Regions from separate parts of the Priestia sp. YIM B13490 genome, predicted to be linked through region 1. Evidence: a T-box and tRNA genes for the amino acid it is inferred to sense, from the RefSeq annotation. Region 1 holds a T-box; the other holds one or more tRNA genes.
The links. The T-box of region 1 lies ahead of leuS (leucine--tRNA ligase). A T-box ahead of a tRNA ligase gene usually reads a tRNA of that ligase, here a tRNA-Leu.
Positions count from the first base shown of each region.

Region 2: it encodes a tRNA-Leu, which carries the amino acid that the T-box ahead of leuS (leucine--tRNA ligase) is inferred to sense. The anticodon was not compared.

Region 1 is NZ_JBHZOT010000004.1:326,647-337,251, forward strand. It holds gene leuS (leucine--tRNA ligase) at 1-1,739, opposite strand, end outside; T-box leader at 1,804-2,022, opposite strand; gene ACFX4R_RS15995 (hypothetical protein) at 2,266-2,457, opposite strand; gene ACFX4R_RS16000 (GntP family permease) at 2,522-3,844, opposite strand; gene ACFX4R_RS16005 (MDR family MFS transporter) at 4,001-5,188, opposite strand; gene ACFX4R_RS16010 (hypothetical protein) at 5,347-5,502, opposite strand; gene ACFX4R_RS16015 (YtzC family protein) at 5,515-5,778, opposite strand; gene mnmL (tRNA modification radical SAM protein MnmL/YtqA) at 5,948-6,910, shown strand; gene mnmM (tRNA 5-(aminomethyl)-2-thiouridylate-methyltransferase MnmM) at 6,907-7,476, shown strand; gene ACFX4R_RS16030 (tetraprenyl-beta-curcumene synthase family protein) at 7,489-8,547, opposite strand; gene ACFX4R_RS16035 (alpha/beta fold hydrolase) at 8,579-9,355, opposite strand; gene ACFX4R_RS16040 (gamma carbonic anhydrase) at 9,463-9,990, shown strand; gene ACFX4R_RS16045 (phosphatase PAP2 family protein) at 10,182-10,605, shown strand, end outside.
Region 2 is NZ_JBHZOT010000003.1:412,047-422,651, reverse strand. It holds gene ACFX4R_RS12050 (spore germination protein) at 1-1,354, shown strand, start outside; gene ACFX4R_RS12045 (Ger(x)C family spore germination protein) at 1,344-2,567, shown strand; gene ACFX4R_RS12040 (GerAB/ArcD/ProY family transporter) at 2,588-3,688, shown strand; gene ACFX4R_RS12035 (Na+/H+ antiporter NhaC family protein) at 3,887-5,287, opposite strand; tRNA gene ACFX4R_RS12030 (tRNA-Gly) at 5,502-5,573, opposite strand; tRNA gene ACFX4R_RS12025 (tRNA-Leu) at 5,593-5,674, opposite strand; tRNA gene ACFX4R_RS12020 (tRNA-Trp) at 5,701-5,774, opposite strand; gene ACFX4R_RS12015 (phospholipase D-like domain-containing protein) at 5,996-7,390, opposite strand; gene ACFX4R_RS12010 (hypothetical protein) at 7,700-7,969, opposite strand; gene ACFX4R_RS12005 (GerAB/ArcD/ProY family transporter) at 8,474-9,592, shown strand; gene ACFX4R_RS12000 (hypothetical protein) at 9,689-9,922, shown strand; gene ACFX4R_RS11995 (GerAB/ArcD/ProY family transporter) at 9,949-10,605, shown strand, end outside.

The DNA.
Region 1 (10,605 bases):
GACTTACTCATTTTTTCGTTATTTTCTCCAAGAATCATACCTTGGTTAAACAGTTTTTGGAACGGCTCTTTTGTTGGAACTACGCCGATATCATATAAAAACTTATGCCAGAAACGAGCATATAATAAGTGAAGAACAGCGTGTTCAGCTCCACCGATATAAATATCAACCGGCAACCATTCTTTTAATTTATCTGCATCTGCTAACGCTTCACTGTTTGTTGGATCAATGTAGCGTAAGTAATACCAGCAGCTGCCTGCCCATTGAGGCATTGTATTTGTTTCGCGGCGCCCTTTTTTGCCTGTTTCCGGATCTACAACGTTCACCCAGTCATCAATGTTTGCTAACGGAGATTCACCTGTGCCTGACGGTTTGATTTCAGTCGTTTTTGGTAACACAAGCGGAAGTTGATCTTCAGGAACTGCAGTCGTTGTGCCGTCTTCCCAGTGAATAACAGGAATTGGTTCACCCCAGTAGCGCTGACGGCTGAATAACCAGTCACGCAGACGGTATGTTACTTGTTTTTCACCTTTTTCATTTGTTTGAAGCCACTGAATCATATTTGAAATTGCTTCTTCTTTATCTAAACCATTTAAGAAGTCTGAATTAACGTGCTCGCCGTCGCCTGTATAAGCTTCTTTTGAAACGTCTCCGCCCGCTACTACTTCTTTAATCGGCAGTTCAAATTTAACAGCAAATTCATAATCACGCTCATCATGAGCCGGAACAGCCATAATTGCACCTGTGCCATAGCTCATTAGAACATAGTCAGCAATCCAAATTGGCATTCTCTCGCCGTTTACAGGGTTAATTGCATAAGCACCAGTGAATACGCCAGTTTTGTCTTTAGCTAAGTCTGTACGTTCTAAATCGCTTTTGCTTTTAATTTGATCTAAATACGCTTCTACCGCTTCTTTTTGTTCGGCTGTTGTAATTTTTTCTACAAACGGATGTTCAGGTGCTAAAACGGCATACGTTGCCCCAAATAGCGTGTCAGGACGCGTTGTGAACACAGTAAATGTGTCGTCGTATCCATCGATTGTGAAGTGCACGTGAGCTCCTTCAGAGCGGCCAATCCAGTTGCGCTGCATTTCTTTAATACTTTCTGGCCAATCAAGCTCATCTAAATCTTCTAGTAAACGATCTGCATAAGCGGTGATTTTAAGCATCCACTGCTTCATTGGACGACGCTCAACCGGATGTCCCCCACGCTCACTTTTGCCGTCAATAACTTCTTCGTTCGCAAGTACCGTTCCTAGAGCAGGACACCAGTTAACAGCTACTTCATCCACATAAGCTAAGCCGTTTTTATATAGCTGTAAGAAAATCCACTGCGTCCATTTGTAGTAGTTTGGATCAGTTGTATTAATTTCTCGCTCCCAATCGTAAGAGAAACCTAACGATTTGATTTGACGACGGAAATTATTAATGTTAAGTTCAGTGAATTCAGCCGGGTCGTTTCCTGTATCTAATGCATACTGTTCAGCAGGTAGTCCGAATGCATCCCATCCCATCGGATGAAGTACATTGTATCCTTGCATACGCTTCATACGAGATAAAATATCCGTTGCTGTATAACCTTCTGGATGCCCAACGTGTAAACCAGCGCCAGATGGATAAGGGAACATATCTAATGCGTAAAATTTACGCTTTCCTTCATCTTCTGTTGTTCTAAATGTTTTATTTTCTTCCCAAACTTTTTGCCATTTTTGTTCGATCTTTTCATGATTAAAAGCCATACATAATCCTCCTTGTACGCTCCAGCTGTATTTAATTAAACTAAAAAACCCCTCATCCCTCAAACAAAGGGACGAGAGGTTGAATAAACTTCCCGCGGTACCACCCAAATTAGCACAATTATGTACTCACTCATTTTCCTTAACGCGGATAGACGGCAAATGTTACTTTACTTCACATTTACAACTCCAAGGTGAGTTCATGAACGCTCGTTTGCTGACTCGCACCACCCGTCAGCTCTCTTAGCTCGCTTCGTTCACTACTATTCCTTATCATAGTTTTTACATCATACTACCTTGTATTGTAAATAATATGTTCGTAAACTGCAAGTTGTTCAAGGGATTTTGTAAAAGTTTCTGCAATGCAGCACTGCTTTATTGCTAAATCCTCTCTTTCATTCTTATATATGAACAACTTCTCCCAAAAACATACATCGACGGCCAAACAAAAAAGGGATTGAGACATAATTAAATCAATCCAATTTAAAGACGAACAAATAGAATAAATGCGCTAGTATGAATCTCTTGGTTACACCGCTGTTGATTTCCGTGCAAGACTTCTCTTTCCGCTGGCAGCCGATGAGCCTCCTCGTTGCTTACACTCATGCGGGGTCTCACCTATTTCAGAAGTCTTTGTCTTGCCCTCCACTCCGCAGCTAGAAGCACCTAAACAAATGAAATCTACGTTCACCATAAACATGAAAAGATCCGAACGATTCATCGTTCGGATCTTCCTTCAACTAAAATACTTTTATCCCAGCCCCTGCTTTCTTTAGCTGCTATTATTAAATGCCAAATCCAAAAGAAAACAGGATGATCGCAAGTACAAGACCAACAAGCGGCACAATCACCGTCATTGCTGCAACTGATCCATACGCATCTTTATGAGTTTCTCCGCAAATAGAATTAATGGTTGTTACGACATAACCATTATGAGGCAAGGAATCTAGTACTCCAGAGGAAATAGCTACTACGCGATGGAGAGCTTCTGGATTTACACCAGCATCTAGATAGTGAGGTGCTAAAATTGGCAAAGCAATCGCCTGACCTCCTGAAGCCGAACCTGTCATCCCCGCGATAACACTCACGGCAATAGCTCCTCCGATCAACGGACTTCCTGGAATATGCGTCATGGCATCTACAGCCACTCCAAACGCGGGAACAGCCTTAGCAACTCCTCCAAAACCTACGACAGCGGCTGTATTCCCAATAGCAATTAACGCACCCAGCGTTCCTTCTGAAGCTGCATTCCAAAATCCTTTAAAATGCTTTCGGTTCACAATATAAGTGACAATGATCCCGCTTAAAAGTGCGACAATCAGCGCAGATTGCTGAAGTGGCTTATGAAGTGCAAAAGAAATAATGAGCACGACCACAAGCGGAAGCAAACTTAATAAAGGATTAGGAAGAGACTGATTTTCCGTTACTACTGGATCTTTCTCGCGTGATATAAAACGCTCTCCATTTTTAACTGCTTTTGAAATCAAGCGCTTTAACCACCAGTAGCCGAATACAGCCATCACTACTGCTATAACTAAACTAACTTCCCATCCTGCATACGGACTCGTCTTCAAATATTCAATTGGAATCCAGTTTTGGATTTCAGGCGACCCAGCCGAGGTCATCGTAAACGTAACCGAACCAAATGCTAAAGCAGCAGGAATAAACCGCCTCGGCAAATCGGCTTGTTTGAATAAGCTCAAAGCCATTGGATAGACAGAGAATGCTACTACAAACAAACTGACTCCTCCGTATGTCAAGACCGCACAGGCAAGTACAATCGCCAACACTGCTCTTTTCATTCCTAGTTTACTGACAATCCAGCGGGAAACACTATCAGCAGCCCCGCTGTCTTCCATCACTTTTCCAAAGACGGCGCCCAATAGAAACATTAAATACCAAGAAGCAATAAATCCTGTGAAACCAGACATGTAATTTCCAACAAAATTTGCTTCCCCTTCTTTCACCAGCTGTGGAAATAAAGGCATTCCGCTTGTTAACGCAACAACTAAAGCACTGAGCGGACCTGCTATAAATAAATTCATGCCTCTCATCGTTAATACAATGAGCAGCAATAATCCTCCAATTAATCCAATCATACTAAGCATGTTTAGCCCCCCATGAAGTCACATAATTAGAAAACGCTTACATATTTACAGGTATATACTCCTTCCTTTGCTTGTCACGACCCTTACTATATTATTAAAGGAATACTGAAGACATTCCTACGTTTATTAAGCAGTCAAAAATAAAACCATCTCTATTTATTTAGAGATGGTTAACGAACGCTGACGTTTTTCTTTTAATTTATAATCGTATATCCATGTTGTACACATGCTGAATAGCAATAGCCCAATTAATAAATAGCACAGCGTAGACATATTAAACGCATCGAAAATAACGCCTCCAAAGAGAGGACCAATCATTTTACCTGCAGTAGCCATGCTGTTAACTACACCTTGATAAAATCCTTCTTTTCCAGATGGTGCCAATTGACTTGCAACAGCTGGAATGGCTGGCCAAACGAACATTTCTCCAATTGTCAACACAACCATGGCTGTTAAGAACTGCGGAAATGTTGTAGCATTCACCACGATAACAAAAGAAGCCACAAAAATAACCGTTCCAATTAGGACTTGTACTTTTAATGTTTTTGCTACTTTTTGAATGATGGGTACAATCAAAGGCTGACCGACTACAATTAAAATCCCGTTAATCGTCCAAAGCAAACTGTAGCTAGAAAGAGGTATATTCAGCTCACGCGTATGCGTAGCAATCGTTGTTTGCCACTGAACATACGCCACCCAGCATAAGACATACCCCGTACATAAAATAAGAAGAGCAGTCAGCTTCGTTTTATGCCCAATGCTCCCAGCTTCATTAAGGACATTCGTTTGCCCAACTGTAACCGAAATATGGCGATATGAAAAAATAGCAATAAGCAGAAAAATAACGTATAAAATTGTATTAGCTAAGAAAATATACGTAAATGAATAAGACGCTACAATGCCTCCTACCGCGGCGCCAATAGCTACTCCTGCATTTTGAGCAACGTACATCGCATTAAATGCTTTTCTTCCGCCCTGTGGCCAAACGGAACCTGCCATTGCATACATAGATGGAAACACAATACCAGATCCAAACCCTACAACAACCAAGAGAACAACGTATGTAGGCCAACCATGGAAAAACACGAGTCCCACTAATGCAATAAGAGTAATAATAATTCCTGATAAAATGGATTTATATCCTCCGATTTTGTCAAAAAGCGTTCCTCCAAGCAAATTTCCTACTACGCTTGCAGCAGAATTCAGCATAAGAACCACTCCTGCGACGGACAACGACTTTCCTAAATGTTCATTTATATAAATTGTATTGAGAGGCCATAAAAATGAAGCTCCCGTTACGTTTACAAGCATACCAATAATCAAAAACCAAAGTGATTTAGGCATTGATCTCCCCCCTATCTATTCGAATGCCAACGTACATTCTAGTCTTTTCTTAAAGGGTTCGCAATGCTTTTACATATAGACAATTTATTTAAAATTCGCTGACTATTTAAAAAGGTGATTTCACATGACAATATCATGCAAAACCACCTTTTTATCGCTTACTTTTGCTTCGAACGAACCGGCTGTGCACGCTTGCTGTTTCGTGCTTTTAATTCTTTTACCGGATCAAAATCTTTTCCTAGCTCAATGTCATTGCTGTTGATCCCGTTTTTTGTTTTTTGTTCCGGATTATTTTGATTTGAACGCGTTGCCATAAAATCCTCTCCTTAATGCTGAGTTGTGATCAATTTATTTTGCAGCTGCTGAACTTGCAGGCGCATGCGATATAGCTGCTCTCTCTGCTGTGCATTTGCACTGTGAGAAAACTCTTCAATTTCTTTATAAGCATTTTCTAATTTTTCCTGTGCTTTTGTATACTCAGTGTCGTTATAATGTTCTTGCTTCATGCCTTCCTGCAACTGGCCTTGACCAAAGCGAATAGCATCTTCACACTGTTGCATAAGTTGATCCACTGCTTGACGAGTTGTCATTCTCTATTCCTCCTATTCGTTCATTTCTGTCTTATTTTGCGCAACTTTACTTCTCTTTACGACAAGAAGAACCTGTTAAATATAAGCATCCTTAAATTTGTTTGGCACTTTTTCACGTTTTTGATACAATTTGTTGATGTATATTGCATGTAAAAAGGAGGTTGCTGATTTGAGTCAGACAAACCCATTTCCGTATAAATCTGAAAACAAACGTTATCACACCTGGAATTACCACTTACGTAACCACTTTGGCCATAAGGTATTTAAAGTAGCCTTAGATGGAGGATTTGATTGTCCAAACAGAGACGGCACGGTAGCCCACGGCGGCTGTACGTTTTGCAGTGCTGCCGGCTCAGGGGATTTTGCCGGAAACAGAGCGGATGACCTCGTGACGCAATTTAATGAAATCCGTAAAAAAATGCATCATAAATGGAAAGACGGAAAATACGTTGCTTACTTTCAAGCATTTACTAATACTCATGCTCCTGTCGAGGAGCTTCGTGAAAAATATGAAGCCGTCTTAAAGCTTCCTGGAGTTGTTGGGCTTTCTATCGCCACGCGCCCTGACTGTCTCCCGGACGATGTGGTGGAATACTTGGCTGAATTAAATGAACGAACTTATCTATGGGTAGAACTTGGACTGCAAACTGTTCATGAACGAACTTCACTGCTTATTAACCGGGCACACGATCATCAATGCTATGTAGACGGGGTAGCAAAGCTTCGAAAACACGGTATTCGCGTTTGTTCTCACATCATTAATGGTTTGCCTTTAGAAACACCTGATATGATGATGGAAACCGTACGTGAAGTAGCAAAATTAGACGTTCAAGGAATCAAGATTCATCTGCTTCATTTACTAAAAGGAACTCCTATGGTCAAACAGTATGAAAAGGGCCTTGTTGAATTTCTTTCATTTGAAGAATACGTAAAGCTTGTATGCGATCAGCTCGAAGTAATCCCTCCTGAGATGATTGTTCATCGTATTACAGGCGATGGACCGATAGACCTCATGGTTGGACCGATGTGGAGCGTAAATAAGTGGAGCGTATTAAATGCCATTGATCAAGAGCTCCAACATCGTCAAAGCTATCAAGGAAAATATTACGAAAAAGAGTTGATGGAAAGATGAAAATAGAACGTATCCTGCCTTTTGCCCGCACATTGCTCACTAATGCTGTGGCCCAAGGAGATGTCGCGATTGATGCCACAGCAGGAAATGGACATGATACATTGTTCTTAGCTAACTTAGTCGGAGATACAGGTCATGTATATGGATTTGATATTCAACCTCAAGCCATTCAAGCAACTCAACAGCGATTGACAGAATACCATGTAGAAAACAGAGTAACACTTATCCAAGAAAGCCACAGCAATATAAACATGCTTCCTCGTTCTATTAAAGGACGAGTCACGGGCGCTGTCTTTAATTTAGGTTATTTACCAGGTGGAGATAAAGACATTGTCACCACTTCTGAAACAACAATCTCTGCAATTGAGCAGTTACTTGATTTGCTAGCACCTGAAGGAGTGATTGTGCTCGTTATTTATCATGGACACGAACAAGGGAAACAAGAAAGAGACGATTTACTAACGCATGTCCAAAATCTTGATCAAAAAGACGTTCACGTTTTACAATATCGTTTCATGAATCAGCAAAACAACCCTCCCTTCATCATTGCTATTGAAAAAAGATAAGCCGCATATGGCTTATCTTTTTAACATTCGGTACAAGCGTCCGTTGATATAGAAAAAGTAGCTGAGGGCTCCCCCCGCTTTTATTAACCTACGTGCATTCACATGAACATGTTTTTGTGCCCGCACTTTTTGATCCGACAAATAAACGCCCAAGAGTCCTTTATAGATAAAGCAGTGAAAGTGATAATCCGGCAGTTTTTTAGCATATTCGTCCGCTTTTACGACAAAATGCAAAAAGCGATCCATCATTTGCTGATAATGAGGATAATAAAAACAAAAGTTCAAATCTCCTCCTGCTTTATCTTCTTCTTGGTCAATTAAATAATCGAGTAAAATATGTAAGCCTTGAATATAAGGAAAATATCCTGCTTTTATTTTCTGCGTCATTTCTTCGGTCATCTCTTCTTGAAAGCTATAGGCAACTAAACAAAAAATTCCTAACGTTGAACCAGAGCACGCTGAAAATTCATACCACTCCATTTCAGGAACACTGTGCCGGTGAGCATCGAACCAATTCTCTAATCGTGGAACTCTTTCCTTGATTTCAACATGCTTATGTATTTGCAAATCACAATAATAATTAGCTAGTTCTAATAAATGTGAAGAGACTATATGGTAATTACAAGCTTTTCGCAAGGACTGCTGACAAGTCTGGACAAGTCCGGCTAAGTATCCTCCGTCGTCTTTATCCGCTCGAAAACGATAGTAATCCCCAAGAGGTGCATGAGGAGTCAACGCATCTGGCATCGATTCATGTAAGGCGGCAAAATCTTTAGGGTCTAGCGAATTGCTGCGGTCACATAAGTTATCTAAGTAATCGCTGATTGTTTGGTAAGCAACAATAAATTTCACGCATTCAATCATGTTTTCTTTCGCTAAAATCGATAGGATACCGCCTCCTTCACAATGAAAAGTTTTTGTATCGATACTTGCCAATGCTTGAGTACGCAATTCTTTATTAGGAATCTCTTTTGCTCGTTCGCGCCAATGATTAAGCTCATGATGAACGACAGGAAACACTTCTCGATAAATTTTTCTCATTAATGAAATAGGATGAGACGGAATCTTCATTTATTTTCACCTCAATTTCTTACCGCACTTATTAAATGTGAAGATCGACAAAACTTTTCGCATATGTAAAAACGTATTCTCTTTCAGGCTCATTAAAGATTTCGTGATACAGCTGAGACCATTCTTTGTAGATTTTTTCACTTAGCTCTATTTCATCAAACCACTGCCTAACAATCAGCTTTTCAATAATTTTATCTTCTCCTGCCTGCATCACAAGAAGCGGGACATCAGGCAAACGATCGATATCTTTAAAAGCTAAGTTGACAGCTTGGATCAATTCCCGGTACCATCTTACAGAAACTTTTGTAACATACAGTGAATCATTTTCATCTTCATCTCGAACTTCTTGGTTTCTTGTTGCTTTTTCAACAGTGAGACCTAAATCGAAAAGTTTGTTCGGCATGACTTTATTTAACCCTTTAGATAGCATATCTAAATAAGCCGGTACTTGCTCTTTTAATCCTAGACAAGGAGAGGAAAGAATCGCACCCCATATAGGGAGGTTTTTTGTCTGGAGCGTACGAATAACCGCCAGTCCTCCCATACTGTGACCTAACAGGAAAATAGGCAAATCATATTTTTGCGCTTCACGTACCCATTCTTCCACTTCATACACATATTCATCAAAGGATAGGATATGTCCTCTTCTTCTTGTTGTTAAGCCTTGGCCAGGAAGGTCTCCCATAATTACGTGCATTCCAACCGAACGCCACATCTCAATCAGCCAGCGATAGCGTCCGTGATGCTCCGCTGCTCCATGGACCATGACAATAACGCCTTTTGGATTTACTGCTTCCCATTTATGCATTTGAGTTACTCCTTCTTCCTTTTTTTGTTTACCTGCTTAAAAAACCTTTGTACACTTACATTAGAAGATTTACTACTTTTTTTCAACTAATAAAGGGAGATGATTTGATGATTTATCCGTATAAAGAAAAAATGCCTACCATTGCACCCAGCTGCTTCATCGCAGACTATGTCACGATTACTGGAGATGTCACCATTGGTGAAGAAAGCAGCATTTGGTTTAACACTGTTATTAGAGGAGATGTTTCACCTACGATTATTGGTAAACGAGTAAACATACAAGATCAATCAACACTCCATCAAAGCCCAAATGCTCCTTTGCTTATTGAGGATGATGTAACAGTAGGACATCAAGTTATTTTACATAGCTCCATCATCCGCAAACGCGCGCTCATTGGCATGGGTTCTATTATTTTAGACGGTGCGGAAATTGGTGAAGGTGCTTTTATCGGTGCTGGAAGCTTAGTGCCTCCCGGTAAAAAAATACCCCCCAATACTCTCGCACTCGGCCGACCTGCTAAAGTAATCCGCACTCTGACAGAAGAGGATTTAAAAGATATGCAGCGCATTCGTACAGAATATGTAGAAAAAGGGCAGTATTATAAATCTATTAAGAAATCTGATTCTTCATTATAAAGGAAACGTTCCCTCAGAAAGTCATACTGAGGGAATTTTTTTAGTATCTCCACAAACTCTCCAATCATGTTCTATTCTCTCCACAATTGTAAAGAAATTTCCATATTAATTTACATCGTTTTAGTACTGCCTACACAATTAAAGATTAAACTGAATAATAAAGACGTATTTATTGAAAAGGGAGCGACTCTATGAAAGCCAAGTTAATTCAGTATGTATATGATGCCGAATGCCGATTATTCAAAAGCGTAAACCAACATTTTGATCGAAAGCACTTAAATAGATTTTTACGTTTACTAACTCACACTGGCGGAGCCACGTTTACCATTGTGATAGCGTGCTTGCTGCTATTTCTGCATCCTTCATCCGTCGCTTACGCTTGTGCGTTTTCTCTAGCCGTTAGTCATATTCCTGTCGCCATTGCTAAAAAACTATATCCGAGAAAACGACCTTATATTCAATTAAAATATACAAAAGTATTAGAAAATCCCTTAAAAGATCATTCATTTCCGTCTGGGCATACAACAGCTATTTTTTCGTTGGTTACCCCTCTTATGATTGTTTATCCAGCCTTCACTGCCGTTCTTTTGCCTCTTGCAGTAACGGTAGGAATTT
Region 2 (10,605 bases), on a different contig from region 1:
AGATAATCAAAAAAATGACCTAAACGATCAAAACGCATTAGAGTTAATTTCCGAAGACATCGTAACAATCGGCAACGTATCGTTTGCAGACAACTGGAATGATTTACTTTCTTCTTTGATGTCAGGAGACAGCCTTCTTATTGTCGACGGCATAAACCGCGTACTCAGCGTGAGTACACAAGGCGGTGAAAAGCGTGCCATTGCAGAATCTACTACCCAAATGGTAGTGCGGGGACCAAAAGGTGCCTTTACTGAGTCTATTGGCACAAACTTAGCCATGGTGCGCCGAATTATTAAAACACCTGACTTATGGCTAGAGTCGATGAAGATTGGCCGGGTAACTAAAACGGATGTCACTCTTATGTATATTCATGGCATCGCAAACGATAAAGTTGTAAAAGAAATTCGAAAGCGATTAAAAAACATTGATATTGATAGTATTTTGGAATCAGGTTATGTTGAGCAGCTAATTGAAGATCAAACGGTCACTCCTTTTCCAACTATTTATAATACAGAAAGACCTGACGTGGTGGCAGGTAACCTTTTGGAAGGAAGAATTGCTATTTTTGTGGATGGAACTCCTTTTGTACTTATTGCTCCAGCGTTGTTCATTCAATTTTTCCAATCGGCTGAAGATTACTACGCACGCTTTGATATTGCGACGTCCATTCGTCTTTTGCGGGTGTTTATGTTTATGATTTCACTTATCGCTCCTGCTACGTATGTGGCGGTTACGACATTTCATCAAGAGATGGTACCCACGACGCTTATTGTAGCTCTTGCGGCACAGCGAGAATCCGTTCCATTTCCCGCGTTTGTGGAAGCTTTTTTTATGGAAGTCACCTTTGAAATTTTGCGTGAAGCAGGGATTCGTTTACCAAAAGCTATCGGCTCTGCCGTATCGATCGTCGGAGCTCTTGTTATTGGGCAAGCAGCGGTTCAAGCAGGGATCGTCTCACCAGCTATGGTTATTATCGTATCGATTACAGCTATTGCTAGCTTTGCAACGCCGTCTTTCGATATGGCTATTTCAGCGCGATTAATTCGTTTTTTATTTATACTAGGAGCGGCTACATTCGGTTTCTATGGCATTATCCTTATTCTTTTAATGGGGGTTGGACATCTGTGCAGCTTACGTTCATTTGGTGTTCCCTACATGACGCCATTAGCACCCTTTATTCCTGCAAGCAATGAAGATACCTTGCTGCGGTTACCTTGGTGGACGATGAGAAGAAGACCTAAATTAATTAGTGATAACAAAGTTCGTCAAAGCAAACATCAAAAGCCTGAGCCTCCTTCTTCAAGAGGTATGGTTAACCAGGAAATGGAAGAAGATGATCAAAATGAAACGTAAAAGTTTATTTTTACTGGTAATGACCATAATGATGGTATTGCTTACTAGCTGCTGGAGTAAAAAAGAGTTAACGGATCTTGCGTTTGTATCGGCAATGGGCATTGACAAAACGAAAGATGGGCGGTATGAGCTTACCTTTCAAATTATTAACCCAGGAAACGTAGCTGGCTTACAGGGGGGCGGCGGCACCCAAAGTCCGCCTGTTACGATCTATGCTGCTTCCGGTGATAATTTAGTTGAAGCAAGCAGACGCGCTTCGGCTAGAATTTCCCGAAGACTTTATTATGCCCATACAAACTTAATCGTGATCGGAGAAAAACTAGCGCGTGAAGAAGGAATTAACATTCTTATTGATTCTATTGATCGCGATCCTGAATTTCGAATTACGACTTCCTTAGTAATCGCAAACCAGTCAAGTGCTGCTGATTTGGTAAAAGCACTAACGCCTGTCGATAAAATTCCAGCAAACAAAATTATGAAAACGCTGGAGTTCACTCAAAGAAAATGGGGAGAAAACCTAAAGGTTTCCTTTCAAGAAGTGATGAGATCTCTCGAATCTCCAGGAGGAGAAGCACTAGTCTCGGGTTTTCGTTTAGTTGGAAATCCTCAACAAGCAGAAAAATTAGATAACCTCCAGCAAAGCGCACCAGAAGCTACCCTTCGTGCTTCTGGCATTGCTGTTTTTAAAAATGGAAAGTTAATCGACTGGTTGTACAATAGTCCAGCTAGAGGCAGCGTTTGGATTCTTGATAAAATACAAGGAACCGATATTAATGTAGATTGGAAAGGAAAAAAAGAAGCGCTTGCCTATCAAACAGTTCGTCAAAAAACGGATGTATCTGTAAAAATGATAAAAGGAAAACCTTATGCGTCCGTTCACACTCGCGTAGAAGGCGATCTTGGAGAAGTGGAGGTCCCTGTTGATACACGTCAACCTGCTGTCATCAAAAAAATGGAAAAAGCAGCAGGTAAAGAAATAAAAAAAGAATTACAAACAGCTATTAAACAAGCTCAGACAGACAAAGTTGACATCTTCGGGTTTGGAGAAGCGCTGGAACGCACGCGGCCTAATCAATGGGAAAAACTCAAATCAGAATGGGATGACGTTTATTTTCCAAAATTAAATGTAGACGTTACGGTAGAAGCTTACATTCACCGAACAGGTCTGCGCAATAAATCATTTCTCTCTAGCCTAAAAGAAAAACAAAACTGAGGTCAGGAGGTTCTGGCTATATGGAAAAAGCAAAAATTAGCGCCACTCAATTATTTATTCTCATGGTTTTATTCGAGCTGGGAAGTGCTTTATTAGTTCCTCTTGCAATGCGAGCGAAGCAAGATGCATGGCTAGCTATTTTAATTGGAATGCTGTGCAGCTTTTTTTTCTTCTTAGTCTATCATAAGCTCTATTCCTACTATCCGGACCTCCTGCCTACAGAATATATGCAGAAAATTTTAGGGAAGGCACTTGGAACACTTCTTGCATTCATATATATTGTCTATTTTTTATACGATGCATCACGAGTTCTAAGAGATTTCGGAGAGATGCTTCTTACTTTTGCCTATCCCGATACGCCTTTATTTATTGCTAATGCCTTGTTGATGCTGGTCATTATCTATATAACTCGAAAAGGTATTGAAGCGATAGCCAGATCAGGAGAGCTTCTGTTTATTTTCATGTATTTTCTAGCTGTTGCAGGCTTCATCTTGATTATTAGCTCGGGATTAATTGATTTTAAGAACTTACAGCCGGTATTAAAAGAAGGAATACTTCCTGTGGCCAAAGTTGCTTTAACTGAAACGCTGTATTTCCCTTTCACAGAAGCTATTGTATTTACCATGCTTCTTCCTTATTTAAGCAACCCCAAAAAAGCAAGTGTCACCATGCTATGCGCAACGGGATTAAGCGGAATTAATTTAATTATTACGATGATCATTAACATTAGCGTGCTTGGGGTTGATTTGACGACAAGATCACAGTTCCCTCTTCTTAGTACTGTTCAAACGATTCAAGTAGCTGATTTTTTAGAGCGTCTCGATGTATTTTTTATGTTTGCTATGGTTATTGGGATTTATTTTAAAGTTAGCATCTTGTTTTATGCCTCTATCATAGGTACAGCTACTTTATTTAAAATTAAATCTCCTTCCCGTCTAGTGTATCCTTTAGGCATCATTGTGTTGTTTTTGTCGATTACAATCGCTAGTAATTTTCAAGAACATCTTTATGAAGGGCTACACGTAGCGAGATTTCTTTTACATATGCCTCTTTTTGCTATCGTACCTATACTGCTTTTGATTATCGCCTTTTTGAAAAATAGGAAGAAGCAGCACAGATAGTATATCTCTAATAAATAGAAAAAATAGCGTTAAAATTATCGAGGTGATGTTCGTGTATATATGGTTTTATGATCATTTTATTAATACCATCTTATTTCCGCTTACTTGTATCATGCTAGTGTGCCTATCATTAGGGCTGTATGCATACTTTAAGCTGAAAAAAATGAAAAGTTGATACTAGATGGCTATTTCCCTCATTCAAAACAAGAAAGATACCACAAGATAAAAAGCAACTGTTATTCCCGCTGCAATTAGAGCGGGCTTTAATTTATACTTGGCATATTCAATAACAGATAAATCTAATATTTTGGCGATGGTATTCGTATCGTCGCTTAAAGGCGAAGAAAACGCTCCAAATGAACCGCTTGCAAATACGGCACCGATAATCAACGGCAAAGAAAGATCTGCAGAACTTGCAAGCGATACGCCAAGCGGCATTAAAATTCCCCACGTCCCCCAAGCAGACCCGATAAAGTAAGAAATAGCAGCTCCAAACACAAACATAAAAGGAGTGACAAACATTTGAGGAATCCACTTAGAATGTGCCGTCACGAAATTGGAAAAACCCAAGTCTTCTGTAACAGCGGATAATCCCCATACTACCGATAACAGCAGAATAACGGACATTAAGTCATTGCCTCCTGTGATAAAACCATTAAGCAAATTCTGTAATGTAAAGCGCTGAAACAAGAAAAAAATGAGGGTAATTAACGTAGTCATAATTAAAGCTACTACCATCGCTTCTAGCACGTCTGCTTTAATAAATGCTTCAAAAAAGGTGTGACTCTTATGATGTCCACTCCACCATGTTAAAAGTAAGGTGAGTGAAATCACGACAAGTAAAGGCACTAACAGATTCCAAGGCTTGGAAGGCAAATCCTTCGATACGCAAGGATGACAATCATGCCAATCTTTTTCGTCTTCTTCCTCAAGCTTCATAGGAGCTGTAGATGTTGAATGATGAAAAAAGCTTAAATAAATCCCTACTAAAATAATCACAATCGAAAAAAAATTATAAGGAATGCTTTGAATAAACAAAGAATAAGCGTCTTGTTTTATACCTTGATGATCAATCGCCATTTGAATGATGGATACCATATATCCTACAAATGCCGTTGCCACAGGAATTAAGACGATAACAGGAGTAGCAGTTGTTTCAATAACGAACCCTAGCTCTGCTGTCGTCATTTTCACTTTTTTCAGCAGCGCTCTCATGATGGGCGCGATTGTAACAAAACGAAATGTGGGAGCACTGAATGTTCCAATGGTTGAAACATAGGTTAAAATAAGGGCTTTTTTTCTTGTATCAATTCTTTCAGCAGCTGTTTCCACAAAACCTTTAACTCCTCCAGCCATCTTAATCATTCCGATGAGCCCTGAAAACGCGTATAAAAAGACGACGATTTCTATATTACTTTTATTTCTAAGAGCTTGTACAACGTAGTGAAGTAGCTTTTCAACACCTCCGATAATCGAATGGTCAATCAAATAAGCGCCTACTAATAAGCCTAAAAACAACCCTGGCAGCACTTGTTTCGTGAAAATAGCTATGGGAATAACAATTAAAAACGGTATAATTGAAAACCAACTAGATTCCATAGGACTCTCCCCTATCTTAAACACCATATTAGATGTCTTCACGTATCGTTCATTAGCTTTTAATGTAACCCCAATATTATGTGTATATTCACGAAAGCAACACGTATAGACAGTGCTGTTTTAATAAAATATTTCTGATTACAAACAGTATAATAAAACTCTTTATTTCTACAAAAAAAAAGCAGTTTGCACATGCAAACTGCTTTTGAAAAGAAGCGGAAGACGAGGTTCGAACTCGCGACCCCCACCTTGGCAAGGTGGTGTTCTACCACTGAACTACTTCCGCGCGTATATGAAAGTAAAGATGCGGGTGAAGGGACTTGAACCCCCACGTCGTAAGACACTAGATCCTAAGTCTAGCGCGTCTGCCAATTCCGCCACACCCGCGTGTGAATTAAAAAATAACTCCAAAATGGCAGGGGCAGTAGGAATCGAACCCACACTGACGGTTTTGGAGACCGTAGTTCTACCTTTAAACTATGCCCCTAGAAATGATTTCTTCAAAAGAACCTCGTTTATCAACGACGCTATATCATAATAAAACATATATGGAATTTCGTCAATAGGTCTTTTGATGAATCATAACTAGTACTAGGGGTTTCAAAAAAACTGTGAGGCATATCACAGTTTTTTACACATTCCCTTCACCAGCTGCAGTCCTCTTTAATCTCCGCTATTTGTTTTTAAAGACTCTGCTGTAACACAGTACTATACAAAATGTCTCCAAAATCGTGTAAAGACCGAAAGAATATGTAGGAGTGCAGATTTTACGGGAGGCACGTTTTTTTGAGAATCCGTATTAACATCCACAGGTTCTCCCTCATTCCCCACAAGCGTACTGTGAGAAATTTTAGTTTCAATAGCTCCTGTTAACTCGGCTGCAAATTCTTCACTATCTATCATAACCATGGATTCAGTATTTAAAAATGCAGAGCGTGAATCTAAGTTAAAAGAACCAACTGCACTTAAACGCTGATCATAAACAACAGATTTCCCGTGAATTGAATAGGGCTTTTGATATTCATAAAGCTTCGAACCAGCTTTTATAACGCGATTCTTCACTCCCAAGTATGCAGAAAAAGCCATAGCATTTGGAGTGGATGTAATAGAATTAGTTAAAATAATTCTTTGCACTTTTGGTTTTACTTGCTTATCTATATACTGTTCCATTTCTTTTGTTGGTACGATATAAGGGCTTTGAACAACAATGGATTTTTCAGCTTGCTGGGAAAGCTTAATAAATGTTTTCCATATAAAAGGGCTTTTATTTATTCGTTGAATAGGATTTGTAATAAAAGAAATCTTTCTTGTAGGCATCGTTGCTTCTCTCCATACAATATAAGGATGGACAAAAGGTTCGTTTACTTTTTTGGCCTCTTCGTATTGATCTATCAATAATTTTTTTCCTGAAAGACCGCGAAATTGTTTAGTTTTCTTGGGCTTTGGAAAAGCTTTTCGTGTATACGGATGATTCCATAATTTTTCTATATACTTCTCCATTGAGAGAATGACACTATGACTTTCTTGCTTTGTGTTATAAATCAGTACATCACGGTCATAGACAAAATTTTTATTTGGTTGACTAGCCAAGTATTTATCTCCAATATTTCGTCCTCCACTAATACCTAATTGGCCATCGACTACTATTATTTTATCGTGAAGACGGTTATGCCATGTCCAAGGTTTAAAAATAGTAAAGGGCTCATAGTACTTTAATTCAATATTATTGTGGAAAGCTAGAGCATAAAGAACATTTTTCCTCTTGCCTTTTAACCCATGAGCGATCCCATCTAACAACACGCGAATATGTATACCTCGATCCGCAGCTTCGAATAAAGCACCCATAAGTAAATCCGAAGAACGGCCTTTACCGATGGAAAAGTATGCAATATCAATTGTATGCCTCGCTTCTTGAATCATCTGCATCCGAACAAGCCCTGAAAAATAACCATTTTCTAAAAGCATAACTCGATCTGTGGATTCTTTCTTCCCGTAAAAATTCTCAGTATTCATTACTTTTAAGTCTTTTCCCTTGTGTAAAGGGACATAAAACAGTACCACTGCAGTTACGAATACATATATGAAGTACAATACGACAATCATTATTAGTATGTTTATTAGCATATTTCCTGTCACAATCCCTTTCCATTCTTATCGTTCTGTTTTTATTAGGATTCTTACTTTTTTAACTTCTATACCTTTTAAAATAAGAATGGAATGATGGATTATTTGTTACACCACTGTTGATTTCCGTGCCAGTCTTCGCCTTTCCCTCCAAACAACAGCTAGAAGCAATTATATACACGAAACCTACGTTTACACTACCAATAAAAAAAGCAGAAGTTCATTACCTTCTGCTTTTACAATTTATACTCTCTATTGTGAACCTGCCTAAGTAAAACAGCGGCTCTTTTATTGATTAAGGTCGTTCTCCATATCTTTTATATCTTGCTGAAACTCTGTTAAACGCTGACGCTGTGTTTCAGAAGCATTTTCAAGCGCATTTTCAATTTGCTGAGAGGCTTCATTCACTTCACCTATCGCTTGCTTCGCTTCATGGCCGTACGATGCATCATTTTTAGCTTCATTTGCCTGTTCATATGCATCTACTGCTTCTTTATGCCCCTGCTGTGCTGCTTGAAACGATTGTTGTTTATCTTTATTGTATGGGTATTTTTTCATCATAGTGCTCCTTTCCATTTGTTCACTCTTTAGTGTGGCATTTTTCTACTTATTCATACGACGCTTCAATAGGTTAAAGCTAAATGAATATTCCTCATAACAAATCCCTCAATCATTTAAGAGCCCTACAAAATATCTTCTATCTCCTGAAATACTTTCTATATTTTACAAAAATGTATAATCACTTTCTTTAGCGGACATCATACGAATAGCTTATCTGAACGAAAAAATGTATTGGGGTTGACTGCATGCACTTGTTTCTTTCCTTTTTGATCATTTGTGCAGGGATTATATGGATGGAAATAAAAAGATTACCTCAACACTCCCATAAAAAGGAACGGAACATTTTTATTGTGTTTATGACAATCAGTATCATAATCGCTCTTGCAAAAATCTTTCGTCTGCCTCTACCGAATCCTTCTGATTGGGTAGAAGTAATGTTTCAACCTTTAAGTCACTTATTATTCCGTTGGATCACTTAATTAGTGTATATGGCAAAAGGATGTGCTCATTTTGCTTAATGAAATCAATATTTCAGCTGCGCAGTTTCGCAAGCTAGTAACGTTATATAGTATTGGCAGCACCATTATTGTTGTACCTGCTGCTATTACAGCTGATGCTCATCAAGATGCCTGGATTGCCGCACTTTTCGGTGTAGCATCAGGAATTGGCTTAGTTTTGCTTTTCACCTCACTAGGAAACATGTTTCCAACGCTTACGCTTATGGAAATGAACGAAAAAATTTTAGGCAAAATAGCCGGAAAGATTGTATCAGTTGTTTTTGTGTTATCCAATTTATTCATCAGCAGTCAAGTTCTTTACTATGTAGGAAATTTTCTCACTACACAAATTCTTCCCTATACGCCGCTTACAGCCATCCATATTGCATTTATGGGCGTGGTCATCGTAGGAGTACGCCTAGGAATAGAAGTTATTGCACGAAGTGCCGAAATTTTATTCCCTTGGTTTGTCGGATTATTCGGACTTCTCATTTTGTCTATGATTCCTCAAATTAAAATAGAGCATATTCAGCCTGTGTTCGAAATCCATCCAAAAGCTTTTATTCGTGCTGTTTTAACCTTTTTAAGCATGAGTTCTTTGACTTATACTATCCTGCTTATGATTTTTCCTTCCCATACATCAGACACAAAAAAGGCAACTCAATCTTTTTATATAGGTAATATAGCAGGTGGACTAGTGATGGTGACGTTAATCTTACTCGGAATTTTAGTGCTTGGCCCTTATTACTCCCAAATCACCATGTTTCCAAGTTATGAATTAGGTAGAAGAATTGATGTAGGAAACTTTCTCCAAGGAATTGAAGTAGTCATTGCTATTTTGTGGTTTATTACTCTCTTTTTTAAACTTTGCATTTATTTTTACGCTACTCTTTTGGGGTTTGCTAATGTATTTCATATAAAGGACTACAAGCTATTTTCTTTTCCAGTCGCGCTCATTATGATTACCCTTTCCCTTATTGTGTATCCAAGCGTTTCTTATCAAAAGGATTGGGATACAAAAACGTGGATTCCCTACAGCTTACTTGTAGGCATCTTATATCCACTTTTCCTTTTAATAGCAGGGTTTATTCAAAACAAAAAGCGGCGTTCTAGCAATGTATAGAAACTCAAAAACCTTTAATAAAGAATGCACCTTCAGTATAAGTAATTATTTTCCAGTAAAATATAACACTAATTATTCATGTATAGGAGCTAGTGTATGCTAGGGGTATTGGGGTTACTTATTGTTGGCACGCTCGTCATTTGGTTTGAAGTACCTAAACTACGGCAAAAAAAAGCAAAGAAAGAACTGTGGCTATTCTATACAGTTCTTGCAATTGGAATGGTCGTAAGCATCTGTAAAGCACTTGGTTTAAATGTTCCAAATCCTTCTGATTTATCAGCTGCTATCTTCAAGCCAGTCAGCATATTTTTACTTCATTTACTATCTTAAGACGTTAAGAAGAGGAAGTGAATACAGTGAAACCTGTAGTTAAAATTTCAACGATTCAATTTCGTATGCTCGTTATGCTTTATACAATTGGAAGCACAATTGTTATTGCTCCAGCAGCTATGACTGTAGATTCTAAACAAACCGCTTGGATTCCAGGTATCCTTGGAGTAGTATGCGGATTTATATTAGTGAAAGTATATATAGCTCTCGGACTTTTATTTAAAGATAAAAATCTGATAGAAATCAATGAAGCAGTGTTTGGAAAATATCTAGGAAAAGGTGTATCTTGTTTATTTGTCACGTCTACTGTCATAACATGCAGCCGTATTGTATACTACGTGGGGAGTTTTTTAAATACACATATTATGATGGAAACTCCGCTGATTGCTATTCACATTATTTTTATGCTTGTGGTTGTGTTTGGAGCAAGACATGGACTAGAAACCATCGCACGCTGCTGTGAAATATTTTTCCCTTGGCTTATTGGCCTTCTCGGAATTTTCATCTTCTCACTGACTCCTCAAATGAAAGTCGAAAACCTTATGCCTTTATTAGATATTCACTTAAAGCCGCTGACTCATTCGATTTTCATCTTTCTTAGCATCACTTATTTTACTTTTGCTCCTTTAATGATGGTATTTCCTCTTCATTTAAGAAAACCTGAAAAAGGTGCTAAAGCTTTA